3 regions of the Oceaniradius stylonematis genome follow, and region 1 is predicted to be linked to each of the others. Evidence: riboswitches for the same ligand, from Rfam matches in the RefSeq annotation. Region 1 holds a riboswitch; each other region holds the start of a gene.
What was found. A riboswitch is a leader RNA that binds a small molecule or an ion and turns the genes downstream of it on or off. The one in region 1 is predicted to bind cobalamin.

Region 1 (4,559 bases):
GCAGACGGGCTGTCACTGAATGCCGAGCCGCTGGACGTGTCACAGCTGGGCGAGCGGCTCCTTGTGCTGCGCGAAGCGGGACGCGCCGATGTCGTCATCCTGTCGGTCCGCGACGGGGCGACATCGCAGCAACTGGTCGATGTGATCGCGGCGGTGGGCGCTTCGGGCGGCCCGCCGCTGCAGATCGTGCGTTGAGGGCCGATTGCGATGCGCATTGAGGCGACAGACCATCACGATGCGGCGGGCCGGCGGTCCGAGCCGGCCATCGCGCTGATCAACATCGTCTTCCTGATGCTGATCTTCTTTCTTGTCGCCGCGCAGGTCGCGCCGCCGCTGGATGGCGATGTCGCTCTCGTCTCGACGCGCGATCTCGACAGCCGCGAACCGCCGGACGCGCTGGTGATCGCTGCCGACGGGCAACTGTCCTATCGCGGTGCGACACTGACGCCGGCGCAGTATGTGGCGCTCAAGCGAGTGGGTGCGCCGGCGCTCGCAGAATTACGTCTGGTGCCCGACCGCTATCTGTCCGCAACGCGGCTGATCGAAATCGGCGATGAACTCAGGGCGCTCGGGGTCGAACGCGTCTTCATCGTCACCGAGCGGAGCCTGGCGGGGCCATGAGCGGGCGCGGGCTTGCCTTTGCCGGCGCGGCCATGCTTGCGCTCACCGCCTCGGTCGGGGTTCACCTTGGCGGCGCATCCATCGATACGTCGACGCAACCGGAAATCGAGGCCGGCGGCGAGGTCATCCAAGCCGCCGCGCTGGGCTCGGGCTTCGAATCACTGGTCGCGGCGGGCAACCGGCTGAGCCCGGTGGATGCGGAAACCGAGGCCATTGCGCCCACGGACAATGCCAGCGCCGGACCGGCGCCGGCGAGCACCCGATCGGTCGTCGCGCCGGTTTCGCCGCCCAGCGATTCGGCCGAACCGTTGCCGGTGGCGCAAGCGCCCGAAATCGCCGCCGTGGCACCGGTGGAGACGAGCGATGTGGTCGAGGCGCGGCCGGACGAACCGGTCCTGCCGGTCCCGCTGGCCCGTCCGTTCCGGCAGATCGATGTGGATCGCGCGCGGGCCGAGGAGCAGCGGCGTGCCGCCCGTGCCGCCGAACGCCAGCGCCAGGCGGAGCGGCAACGGCGTGCCGAGCAGCAGCGTGCGACGCGCCAGCAGGCGCGCGGCACAGAGCAGGGGCGGGCCGATCGCAACGCGCGGGCCGGACGCGCCGACGGGCCGACGCAGGGCCGTAGCGCCAATACAAGCCAGGGCAATCAGCCGGCGCGGGAGGCCGGCAATGCGGCGGCTTCGAACTATCCCGGCAAGGTGTACGCCAAGATACGCCGCACCCGGCAGCGTGCCGCCGGCGGGAGCGGAACGGTGCGCGTCAGCTTCTCGATCGGAGGCGGCGGCGGGCTTGCCGGCGTCTCCGTCGCCGCCAGTTCCGGCTCGGCCGCCATCGACCGCGCGGCCGTCGATCACATCCGACGGGCCGCGCCGTTTCCGGCGCCGCCGCCCGGCGCGCAGCGACGCTTCGTCATCCCGATCGAGATACGCCGGTGATCGGGCCGGGCCAGCCGGCGTTCGGTTCTTCACACGCCTGTCGCGCACGCATCTGCACAAACCGGAAGCCGCCATTCCAGAACCCCACAGGAGATCCAGCCATGTTCGTCGCGATGAACCGTTTCAAGATCAATGAAGGCCATGAGGCGGCTTTCGAGGAGGTCTGGCGCAACCGCGATTCGCGCCTCAAGCAGGTGCCCGGATTTCAGACCTTTCATCTGCTCAAGGGCGATTTCGACCAAGACAGCCGCACCACACTCTATGCGTCGCACACGATCTGGGGCAGCCGGGACGATTTCGTCGCCTGGACCAGATCCGACCATTTCCGCCAGGCCCACGCCAATGCCGGCGACACCAAGGGCATGTATGCGGGCCATCCGCAGTTCGAGGGCTTTGAGGCCGTACTCGAGGAATGAAGCCGCGCAGGCGCCAAGGCGGCAAAGCCTGTCTTTCCGGTTTCAGGATTGACTCTTGGCGCCCGCCACGTTTTGTTTCGCCCGCTTCAAGGTGCGACCCGACGGGTCGTTAAAAGGGAACATGGTGCGGCGTACCCGCAAGGGACCAAGACCATGGCTGCCCCCGCAACTGTAACCGTGGAGCCCGCCTGATCACGCCACTGTCCGCACGGATGGGAAGGCAAGGCGCGGCGCTGAAACGGAAGCCAGGAAACCTGCCTTGAACGGTCACCCAGCCGGGCCACGGGGTGTGGCAAGGCACGGTCTGTTCCGCAGAGGTGACATCGAAAGATGCGTCTTTGCGCGGAGCGTCCGTCGGGTGGCTTTCCTCCATCAGAATGGCCGGTCCGGCAAACGCCGGGTTCAAACACGTGGTCCTTGTGCGGGCCACACGGACATTTGGGGGACTACCTTGATCCGAACCATTCTTCTTGCCACAGCCGCCTGGGCGGCGTTGTCGCTGCCGCAGCCCGTTCATGCCCAAGAGGGCACTGACGATGGCGCGACGGTCCTGCCGACCCTTCTGATCACCGCCGGTCGGACGCCGGTCGAGCAGGAAGCGTCCGGGCGTGCCTTCACGGTGATTACCGGGGAAGAGCTCGAGCGCAGCCAGACACGCTATCTCGCAGACGCCCTGCGCCGGGTGCCCGGCTTTCATGTCTCGCGTGCCGGTTCGTTCGGCGCGCCGACCCAGGTGCGCGTGCGCGGCTCCGAGGGCAATCATGTGCTGGTTCTGATCGACGGCGTCGAAGTGTCGTCGGTCAGCCAGGGCGAGTTCGACTTTGGCGGCCTGCAGGTCGGCGATGTCGACCGCATCGAGGTGCTGCGCGGCCCGCAGAGCGCGCTTTACGGATCGGACGCGCTTGCCGGCGTCATCAACGTCATCACCAAAAGGGGGCCGCGCGACGGGTTCGAAGCGCTGCTTCAAAGCGAGACCGGAACCGATGGCACGTTTCTGGGCGGCGTCGCCGTGCGCGGCGGGACGGAGTGGTTCGATGCGGCCGTGTCCGCGCGGTTCCGTCGCACGGACGGGTTCAACCTTTCGGACTTCGGGACCGAGAAGGACGGTGACGAGAACCTGACACTGACCGGGCGCTTCACGCTCGACGTCAACGACAATCTGGTGATCGACGCCAATGGCCGCATGGTCGACCGGTTCGTCGAGACCGACCGACAGGATTTCGCCTTTCCCGCAACGCCGACGCAAGGGCTCGTCATCGACAGCGACGACACGTCGGATGTGCAGGAGCTTTCCGGCGCGATCGGCGCCACATGGACCTCGCTCGATGGTGCGTGGACGCACGGCGCCCGGTTTTCGGGGAGCGGCGACGAGCGCGACAGCGCACGCGGCGGTGTCGTTACCTCGACCAACAAGGGCAATCGCCTGAAGGCGGAGGTTCAGTCGAGCTATATGTTCGAAACGCCTGCGCTGCTCGATGCCGTCCATACGGTCACCGGCGCTTATGAATGGGAGCAGGAGCGGTTCTGGCAGACCGCGACGCAGGAGCGCGTGACGCAATCCTTCGTCGCCGAATATCGCGGCGAGTTCGCCGGCCAATTCTATCTGAACGCCGCCGTGCGCCACGACATGAACGACCCGTTCAAGGATGCGACGACCTACAGCGTGGCCGGCGCCTGGGCCGTGCCTGGCACCGGCACGCGCCTTCACGCCTCGGTCGGAACCGGCGTCAAGAACCCGACCTTCTTCGAGCAGTTCGGCTTCGTGCCGGGCAGCTTCCGGGGAAATCCCGATTTGCGGCCCGAGGAAAGCCTTGGCTGGGATGTCGGCATCGAGCAAAGCCTCTGGGACGGGCTGGTCGTCGTCGACGTCACATGGTTCGACCAAAATCTGGAAAACGAGATCCAGGGCTTCGGGCAGACGGTGCGCAACCTCAACGGGACATCGCACAGGCAGGGCGTCGAATTGTCCGCGACGGCCGAACTGTTCGACGGTTTTTCGACGACGGCGATGTACACCTATACCGACGCCACAGACCCCAACGGCATGCGTGAGGTGCGCCGGCCGATGCACAGCGCATCGCTTTCGGCGGCCTACACGTTTTATCAAGGTCGGGCGCAGCTTTTCGGCGAAGTCATCTACAATGGGGCGATGGACGATCTGGAATTCATCAATGCGACGCCGCAGACCCGCGTGACGCTGACCGACTATGTGCTGGTCAATATCGGCGGGAGCTTCAAGGTCAACGAGACGGTGGAGGTTTACGGCCGCGTCGAGAACCTGTTGGACGAGCGCTATGAGGAGGTGTTCGGCTACAACACGCAGGGACGTGCCGCCTTTGCCGGCGTCAAGGCGCGGTTCTGACCATGTGGCGGGCGTCGCGATCGCTGTTGCTCGGCGCCATGGTGTGGCTCGGTGGGGCATTGGCCGTGCCGGCCGCAGAGCCGCCGGCGCGTGTCGTGTCGATGAACGTGTGCACCGACCAGCTTGCCATGCTGGTCGCCAGGCCGGGCCAGCTTCATTCGGTGTCATGGCTGGCCGCCGATCCCGCCATGTCGGTTCTGGCCAACGAGGCTGAAGGGCTGCGGCTCA
Region 2 (4,559 bases), 370 kb from region 1:
GACCGTTCGGCGGCCGATCTGAACACGGAAATTGCCGCAGGCCATGCGCCGCCCATCTGCAAAAAAGAGCAGTCCCCCCAAAATTCCACGGGTCGGAGCGGGCAATTTTCTTGCCGGAACGGCGCCGAAAAGACCGATGTTCAGCTTTTGCTAAGGTCTCATCAACCTGCTGGTAACGTTGTTCCCCTAAAGCTGTGTCCCGAGGCGACAACACGGCCTCACGGCCTCCGGATCAGGTACTGCGTACCGGAGCTCCTGTTTTCCCCGGCGTTTCGGGGATGTGTGTGGTGTGATGCAAAGCCGCGGACGATCATGACGATCGACGCGGTTTTTCATTGCGCCAAAGCCTCTTGCCGCGCGATCGGCGAAACCGCTTTTCAACGCCGCCCCAACCGGTCTAACCAAGGCCGATGACGCGCGCGCTGATGTTTCAGGGAACAGGCTCGGATGTCGGCAAGTCGGTGCTGGTCGCCGGGCTCTGCCGCCTTTATGCCCGGCGCGGCCTGGCCGTTCGTCCGTTCAAGCCGCAGAACATGTCCAACAATGCGGCGGTCGCCGACGATGGCGGCGAGATCGGCCGCGCGCAATGGCTGCAGGCGCTGGCCTGCGGCGTGCCACCCTCGGTGCACATGAACCCGGTGCTGCTCAAGCCGCAGAGCGACACGGGCAGCCAGATCGTCGTGCATGGCAAGGTGGCCGGCACGGCGCGCGGCGCCGACTACAAGCGCAAGAAGCCGCAATTGCTCGATGCGGTGCTGCACAGTTTCCGGACCATCGCCGCCGAGGCCGATCTGGTTCTGGTCGAGGGCGCCGGTTCGCCCGCCGAAATCAATCTGCGCGCCGGCGACATCGCCAATATGGGCTTTGCGACGCGCGCCGGCGTTCCGGTCGTCCTGATCGGCGACATCGACCGGGGCGGGGTGATCGCATCGCTGGCCGGGACCCACGCGATCCTTTCGCCCGAGGACCGGGCGATGGTCGTCGGCTATCTGATCAACAAATTCCGGGGTGACGTGTCGCTGTTCGATGACGGGTTGGCGGCGATCACCGATTTCACCGGCTGGCCCTCTTTCGGGGTCGTGCCATGGTTGGCCGATGCAAGGCGTCTGCCGGCCGAGGATTCGGTCGGTGTCGAAATGTTCGGCGGCGCGAACCGTTCCGGCGCCGTCAAGGTCGCCGTGCCGCTGCTTGGGCGGATCGCCAATTTCGACGATCTCGACCCGCTGGCCGCCGAAGAGGGCGTCAATGTCGTCATGGTGCCGCCGGGCGATCCGATTCCCGGCGATGCGCATCTGATCGTCATTCCGGGAAGCAAGTCCACCGTCTCCGATCTCAAGGCGCTCGACCGGAATGGCTGGCGCCGGCAGATCGTCGACCATGCGCGGCGTGGCGGCCATGTGGTGGGGCTCTGCGGTGGCTATCAGATGCTGGGCCGTGTGGTGCGCGACCCGAAGGGCATCGAAGGCGCGCCGGGCGAGGCCGAGGGTCTGGGTCTTCTGGACATCGAGACGGTGATGCATCCGGCCAAGACCGTCCGCAACGCGTCGGCCCGGTCCGTCGTGCACGATGTGCCGCTGACGGGTTATGAAATCCATCTGGGCGAAACCATCGGTCCCGATTGCGCGCGTCCGGTCGCGATCATCGACGGCCGTCCCGATGGCGCGATCTCCGCCGACGGCCGGGTGATGGGCACCTATCTGCACGGCCTGTTCGACGCGGGCGGGTTCCGGCGCGCCTTTCTGGCCGGTTTCGGAATTGGAGCCGAGGCGGTCGACCATCGCGCGCGGATCGAGGCCGCCGTGGATGCGATCGCCGACGAACTGGAAACGGTGGTTGCCGCCGATGCGTTGCTGGAGGCGGCACGGCCGGTGCGATGCCGTTCCGATTTGCGTTGACTTTGATTTGCCGCGCCGCCTAACGTCGTGCCGATGACCGGTTCCGCCAAGCATATGTGCGGCGGATGAAAAGGGAATGCGGCGGGCGGACCCAAACAGGGCGCCCTCATCGCAGCCGACCCCGCGACTGTAGAATGGCGCGGACGTCCATCGCCGCTTCGTGCGGCGGCCACTGGAGAAATCCGGGAAGGCGGGGCGCTCCGATCCGGGCACTGCCCGGTCGCCATGAGCCAGGAGACCTGCCGATCGCAACGAAACCTCACGGGGCGGGCGTTCCCGGACAGGCGCTGCGCGACCCCATGCGGATCAATGCGATCCTCCTGCGGCCCACCGCGACGGCACTGTTCACCCGAACGCCGGTCCCGCAACGGGCGAGGCTGACATTTGACCGGCGAACCGGCTCTCAGGGACGGTGTGACACTGGTGCTCGGCGGCGCGCGCTCGGGCAAGTCGGGGTTTGCCGAGCGCCTCGTCGCCGGCTCGGGCCTTGACCCCGTCTATGTCGCCACGGCCCAGATTTTCGATGAGGAAATGCGCGAGCGGATCGTCCATCACCGGGCGCGGCGCGGCGCCGAATGGCGGCTTGTCGAAGAGCATGACGCGCTCGAATCCGTGCTGTTGCGGGAGGCGATTGCAGGTCAGGCGGTGCTGGTCGATTGCCTGACGCTCTGGGTCACGAACCTGATGCTCGCCGAAGCCGACATCCGCGCGCGGTCGTTTGCACTGCTCGACGCGCTTGGCGCGTGCGCGTGTCCGGTCGTGCTGGTTGCCAACGAGGTGGGCCTGGGCATCGTGCCGGACAACAAGATGGCGCGCGACTTCCGCGATCATGCCGGGCGGCTGAACCAGGAGATCGCCGCCCATGCCGACACGGTCCATTTTCTGGCAGCCGGGCTGCCGCTGACACTCAAGGGGTGAGACATGCTCAACGCGAAGATACCGGCCACGGTGATCACCGGATTTCTGGGCGCCGGCAAGACGACGATGATCCGCAACATGCTGCAGAATGCCGGCGGCAAGCGGATCGCGCTGATCATCAACGAGTTCGGCGATCTGGGCGTCGATGGCGACGTGCTGAAAGGCTGCGGCATCGAAACCTGCACCGAGGACGACATTGTCGAACTCACCAATGGCTGCATCTGCTGCACGGTGGCCGACGATTTCGTGCCGACCATGACCGCGCTGCTCGAACGCGAGAACCGGCCCGATCATATCGTCATCGAGACGTCCGGGCTGGCGCTGCCGCAGCCGCTGGTGGCGGCCTTCAACTGGCCGGACATCAAGACGCAGGTGACCGTCGACGGCGTGGTGACCGTGATCGATGCGGCCGCCGTCGCCGAAGGGCGCTTTGCGAGCGACCATGACGCCCTCGATGCGCAGCGCGCCGCCGATGACAGCCTCGATCATGAAAGCCCGCTTGAGGAACTGTTCGAAGACCAGATCCGCGCCGCCGACATGGTGGTGCTCAACAAGGCGGACCTCGTGGATGAAGCGCGTCTCGAGGCGGTGCGCTCAAACGTGGCCGGACAGGTCGACCGGCCGCTCAAGGTGATCCATGCGAGCCACGGCGATCTGCCGGTCGCGGTGCTGCTCGGCCTTGGGGCGGCGGCCGAGGATCATATCGGCATGCGCAAATCGCATCATGAGATGCACCATGCGGACGGTCACGCGCACGATCATGATCACGACGATTTCGACAGTTTCGTCGTCGAGACCGGCGCGGTGGGCAATCCGGAGGGGTTCGTCGGCGGGCTGAAAAGCGTGATCGCCGATCATGACATTTTGCGCCTAAAGGGCTTTTGCGCCGTGCCGGGCAAACCGATGCGGCTGGTCATCCAAGCGGTCGGCGGGCGCATCGACACCTATTTCGACCGGCCCTGGGCGCCGGACGAAACGCCGTCAACGCGGCTGGTCGTCATCGGACTGCACGGCATGGAGCGATCCGCGATCGAAGCGGCGATTGCGGCGGCGACGCTGCCAACCGTGGCGGCGGCCGAGTGACCAGGGTTTTTGGCACACCGCCCTCTGTCCCTCCGGGACATCTCCCCCACAAGGGGGGAGAGCAGGCGCAAGTGGCTCGGTTTGGCATCCACTCTCCCCCCTTGTGGGGGAGATGTCGGCATGGCCGACAAAGGGGGGTGTGGATGCTATCGGGGGTGCATGGCTGAATGCATCTGCTGCTGGCACAGAAGGGTTCGGTCGGCGAGGGCGAGGACGAAGCGGTCGATCTCGGCCAGACGCCCGGCGACATCTGCGTCCTGTCGGCGGCGGACACGGAGCTTGCGAGCCTTGCGGCGGCTCATGCCGCGCGCGGCGGCGCATCGTCGCTGCGCCTCGTCAATCTGATGCAGCTTCGCCATGCAATGAGCGTCGACACGTGGATCGAGCGCACCGGCCGGCATGCCAGATTGGTCGTTGCGCGGCTTCTGGGCGGGCAATCCTATTGGGGCTATGCGGTCGAAGCGCTGCGTGCGGCGGCGGACCGGCACGGCTTCGCGCTGGCGCTGCTGCCTGGCGACGACCGCCCCGACCCGCAGCTCGATCCCTATTGCACGGTGGGTGCCCAGGACCGGACACGGCTCTGGGCGCTGCTGCGCGAAGGCGGCCCGGCCAATGCGCGCGGGTTTCTCGATGCGTGCCACGATCTGGTCGCGGGGCGCGCGG
Region 3 (4,559 bases), 260 kb from region 1:
TCACCGATGGCTGGCTGCACACGGGCGATGTCGCGGAAGCCGCGCCCGACGGCTCGATCTCCATCGTCGACCGCAAGAAGGACATCATGATCAACGCGGCGGGCAAGAACTTGGCGCCGTCGCTGATCGAGAACACGATGAAGGCCTCACCCTTCATCAAGGAATGCATCGTCATCGCAGACCGGCGGCCCTATGCCGTCGCGCTGATCCAGCTCGACATGGACACGGTGCGCCTGTGGGCTGAATCGAAAGGCATCGCTTACACAACGTTCCGTTCGCTGGCTGAAAACGCCGACGTCAAGGCGCTGATCGACCGCGAAGTCGACAAGCAGAACCAGCTTCTGGCGCGCGTCGAGCAGGTCAAGAAGGTCTGGCTTTTGCCCAAGGAACTGGACCATGACGATGGCGAGGTGACGGCCACCATGAAGGTCCGCCGCGCCAAGATCTACGATTTCTACGGCACCGAGATCGAGGCGCTCTACGACAAGGCGCCGGCGAACTGAGCGCCAGCGTCGTGCATTGCGCGCCGGCTCATGGCATTCCCCCGGGCGGGTCCGGGTCGGTCGCGGTCACGCGGCGTCGGGCTGGTTGGGCGGCGCGGCTTTGCGGAAAGCATCGATTGCGTCAAGCCGCTCGAAGATCGCGGAGATCGTCGGCCACCGGGCGGTGTCGATCGCAAAACGCCTGTTGTTCCAGACCTGCGCGTAAAGGCAGATGTCCGCCATGCCCGGCGTGTCGCCATGGCAGAGCGGACCGGTCGCCGGATCGCCCGCGAGCATCGCCTCCAGCGGTTCGAACGTGGTCGTCACCCAATGGGTGAACCAGGCTTTCTGACCGGCCTCATCGGCGCCGAAACGGTCGGCGAGATGGTTGAGGACACGCAGATTGTTGAGCGGATGCACCTCGCAGGCGATCATGTAGGAGAGCGCGCGCACGCGCGCACGCCCGTCCGCATCGGGAGGCAGCAGCGCCGGCCCGGGATGCGTTTCATCGAGCCATTCGATGATCGCCAGCGACTGGGTCAGCACCGTACCGTCGTCGCGTTCGAGCGCCGGCACGAGGCCCTGCGGGTTGAGGGCCAGAAAGCGCGGCGAATAGTTCTCCTTGGCGCGCAGGGCGTAGGAGACATAGTCATAGTCCACGCCCTTGAGATTGAGCGCCGCGCGCAGCCGGGTCGATGTGGATGAGCGAAAATAATTGTGCAGTTTGAGGGTCATTGGCTTATCCGCGCGGTCCGATCGTGGTCGTGATTTCGCCGAGCCCCTCGATGGAGACCACGCAGACATCGCCTGCGGCCAGAGGGCCGACACCGGCGGGCGTGCCGGTCATGATCAGGTCTCCGGGCCGCAGGGCAATCGAGTGCGACAGGATCGAGACGACTTCCGGCACCGACCAGATCATTTCGGACAGGTCGGCATCCTGCCGGGTCTCGCCATTGACCGTCAACCGGATGAAGCCCTTGTCCGGATGGCCGACCCTGGATGCCGGATGCGCCGGCCCGATCACCGCCGATCGGTCGAACCCTTTGGCCATGTCCCAGGGGCGGCCCAGTTCACGTGCCGCCGACTGCAGATCGCGCCGGGTCAGATCGTTGCCCGCCGCATAGCCCCAGACATGGGACAGGGCGTCGGCTTCGGCGATGTCGCGCCCGCCGGTGCCGACGACGATCACCAGTTCGGCTTCATGATGCAAGTTTTCGGTTTCCGGCGGATAGGCCACCGTCTCGCCGTCCATGACGACCGCATCGGCCGGCTTGGTGAAGAAGAAGGGCGGCTCGCGATCGGGATCACGGCCCATTTCGCGCGCGTGGGCGGCATAGTTGCGGCCGACGCAGAAGATGCGGCGCACGGGGACCAGGTCGTCGCTGTCAGCCACCGCGATTGTCGGGACCGGCGCCGGTTCGAAGACATACGACATGCAGGCTTCCTTCAATTGAACATGGTCTTGGCCGGGTGGCCCTGGCAGACGCTTATCATTGCCCGGTCCCGCCCGCCATGGCGGGCAGCATCGAGGCGCAAGTCGCCCCAAACATCGATAACGGTCATGGCAGCCGGTATCGCTGCATGTGCACATCGAGCGTTCGGACAATTTCGGAGTTGAAGCCGGCCGGCAACCGGACTAGCGTGGACGCGATGGTTCTTGCGGGCCGAGCGCGTCCGCGGGATGAAAAGGGAACACGGTGAGGAGGAGCCTCAAGGGCGCCAAAACCGTGACTGCCCCCGCAACTGTGAGCGGAGAGCGACCCCCACCAATGCCACTGGCCGGCATCGTCCGTCCGGGAAGGCGCGGGGAAGCGAGGAACCGCAAGTCAGGAGACCTGCCATCATCATTTCACTCGAACCGGACGGGGATGTCCGGAGGAGAGACACATGATGAGACGATCTGGCGCCTTGCGCCGCACATCACGGTCTTTGCCCTCCGCCCCGCGGAGCAGCGGATGGTCGATCGATCCAACCACAAGATAACCGTATGCGTTTCGTGCCGTCACAAGAGAGGTGAGCCCGACGACCAGTGCCGGCCCGGCATTGAGCTGATCGCGCGCCTTCGGAAGGCCATGACCCTTGCCGGCGATGCCATCGGCGCGGACTTCGCAATCTCGGGGACGGTCTGCATGGCCGGCTGCGACCGGCCCTGCACGGTTGCCTATTTCGGTTCGCACAAGGCCACCTATCTGTTCGGCGACATCGACGCCGACGCGAACATTGACGATCTGGTCGCGTTTGCCCGCCAGTATGCATCGCTCGACGATGGCTGGTGCTCGTCCACATCGCGGCCGCCGGGCCTGTCCGGCAAGACGCTGGCACGGATTCCCGCCGCGCTCCTGGTGGCCGAAGCGGGCGTATCGGTCCAATGACCCGCCAGACCGCCGCTCTCGACCTACGCGATGTCGGCTACTGGCCGAGCGGACGAAGCCCCGCCGACGCGCTGGTCTCAGCCATCAGCTTTTCCGTCGGCGCCGGCGAGTGCGTCGCTCTGGTTGGCCCGAACGGCGCCGGCAAGACCACGCTCGTCCGGATGATCGCCGGCCTTGCATCGCCCGGCACGGGCACGATCATGATCGATGGCAAGTCCATATCGGCGATGAGCTTTGCCGAGCGGGCACGGCGCATCGCCTATGTCGGCCAGTCCGACGAAGCCGACGGGCGGCTGAGCGTTGCCGACTATGTCGCGCTCGGCCTGTTGCCCCATGCGCGGCTGTTCGCCGGCGGCACAGGGCGGGACGAGGCCCGCCGGGCCTGCGAAACGGTCGGGCTTGGCGACCTTGCCGAAAGGCGGCTCGACCAGCTTTCGGGCGGCGAGCGGCAGCGGGCCAGGATTGCGCGCGCCATGTGTCAAAAGCCGTCGCTTCTGGTCCTGGACGAACCGACCAATCATCTCGACCCCCTGGCTCGCGGCGAACAGCTTGCCATCGTCGCATCGATGGGCGTTCCGATCGTCGCCGCGCTTCACGATCTCACCCTGATCGATGCCTTTGCCGACAAGGTCGCAATCCTCGCCGATGGGCGCCTGCGCGCCTTCGGGCCTCCGGGCGAGACGCTGTCGACCGCCAATGTCCGCGACGTGTTCGGGGTCGACATGCACCGGCTCAAACACCCCGAACACGATTACCATCTGCCGACGCTGGATATCCGGCTTCCAATGCCGACGACACACTCCACGACGCCATGCTGAAAGATGGAGACGTTCCGATGAAACGATTGCTCACCACCCTTCTGTTGGCCGCGCTGGCCTCGCCCGCCATGGCGTGCCCGGTCACCGTTGACAGTTGCGGCACGCTCGTCACCTTCGAGGCGGCGCCCGGGCGCATGGTCGTTCACGACATCAACATGGCCGACATGGCGTTCGCACTGGGCCTGCAGGACCGCATGGTCGGCGTGACCGGCATCTCGGGCTGGTACAAGACAAGCGCCGAGTTCGACGAGCGTCGGGGCGACATTCCCGAACTCGCACCCAAATATCCGACCATGGAGAACCTTGTCGCCGCCGAGCCCGACCTCTTCTTCGCCGGCTGGTATTATGGCATGCGCCCGGGCGGCGAAGTGACGCCGGAAACACTGGAAGCGCAGGGCATCAAGACGCTGGTTCTGACGGAAAGCTGCATTCACCTGGACCAGGATCGGCCCGCGGCATCGATGGACCTTCTGTTTGACGACACGCTGCGCCTTGGCAAAGTGTTCGGCAAGGAAGCCGAGGCAAGGGCCCTTGTCGATGACTGGACATCCAAGCTCGAAGCCATCCGGCAATCGGTGCCGGAAGGCGAAGCCACGCGCGTGTTTCTTTATGATTCCGGCGAAGATCAGCCCTTCACGGCAGGCAAATACGCCATCACCACCGCCATGATCGAGGCGGCTGGAGGGACCAACGTGACCGGCGACATGGAGACAAGCTGGGGACGCACATCCTGGGAGGCCGTTGCGGCCGCCAATCCCGAATTTCTCATCCTTCTCGACTATCAGGGCGGCGATGGCGCCGAGGGCCTCCTGGCATTCCTGAAAGCGCACCCCGTCATGTCGCAGACCGATGCGGTGAAGAACGAGCGCTACGTGACCCTGCGCTAT

Region 2: it holds a riboswitch for cobalamin, as region 1 does, so the genes downstream of both, cobU (bifunctional adenosylcobinamide kinase/adenosylcobinamide-phosphate guanylyltransferase) here and ACOQOU_RS05810 (TonB-dependent receptor plug domain-containing protein) in region 1, are expected to answer to the same signal.
Region 3: it holds a riboswitch for cobalamin, as region 1 does, so the genes downstream of both, ACOQOU_RS07135 (DUF1636 family protein) here and ACOQOU_RS05810 (TonB-dependent receptor plug domain-containing protein) in region 1, are expected to answer to the same signal.

Annotation. Positions count from the first base shown of each region.
Region 1 is NZ_OZ244994.1:1,170,634-1,175,192, reverse strand. Features, by position in the region: gene ACOQOU_RS05830 (ExbD/TolR family protein) at 1-195, shown strand, start outside; gene ACOQOU_RS05825 (ExbD/TolR family protein) at 208-621, shown strand; gene ACOQOU_RS05820 (TonB family protein) at 618-1,553, shown strand; gene ACOQOU_RS05815 (antibiotic biosynthesis monooxygenase family protein) at 1,655-1,969, shown strand; cobalamin riboswitch at 2,042-2,246, shown strand; gene ACOQOU_RS05810 (TonB-dependent receptor plug domain-containing protein) at 2,421-4,331, shown strand; gene ACOQOU_RS05805 (ABC transporter substrate-binding protein) at 4,334-4,559, shown strand, end outside.
Region 2 is NZ_OZ244994.1:800,775-805,333, reverse strand. Features, by position in the region: gene ACOQOU_RS04055 (cobyric acid synthase) at 411-1,895, shown strand; cobalamin riboswitch at 1,917-2,157, shown strand; gene cobU (bifunctional adenosylcobinamide kinase/adenosylcobinamide-phosphate guanylyltransferase) at 2,280-2,813, shown strand; gene cobW (cobalamin biosynthesis protein CobW) at 2,817-3,896, shown strand; gene cobN (cobaltochelatase subunit CobN) at 4,064-4,559, shown strand, end outside.
Region 3 is NZ_OZ244994.1:1,434,551-1,439,109, forward strand. Features, by position in the region: gene ACOQOU_RS07120 (AMP-dependent synthetase/ligase) at 1-503, shown strand, start outside; gene maiA (maleylacetoacetate isomerase) at 570-1,217, opposite strand; gene ACOQOU_RS07130 (fumarylacetoacetate hydrolase family protein) at 1,222-1,917, opposite strand; cobalamin riboswitch at 2,117-2,340, shown strand; gene ACOQOU_RS07135 (DUF1636 family protein) at 2,438-2,854, shown strand; gene ACOQOU_RS07140 (ABC transporter ATP-binding protein) at 2,851-3,672, shown strand; gene ACOQOU_RS07145 (ABC transporter substrate-binding protein) at 3,690-4,559, shown strand, end outside.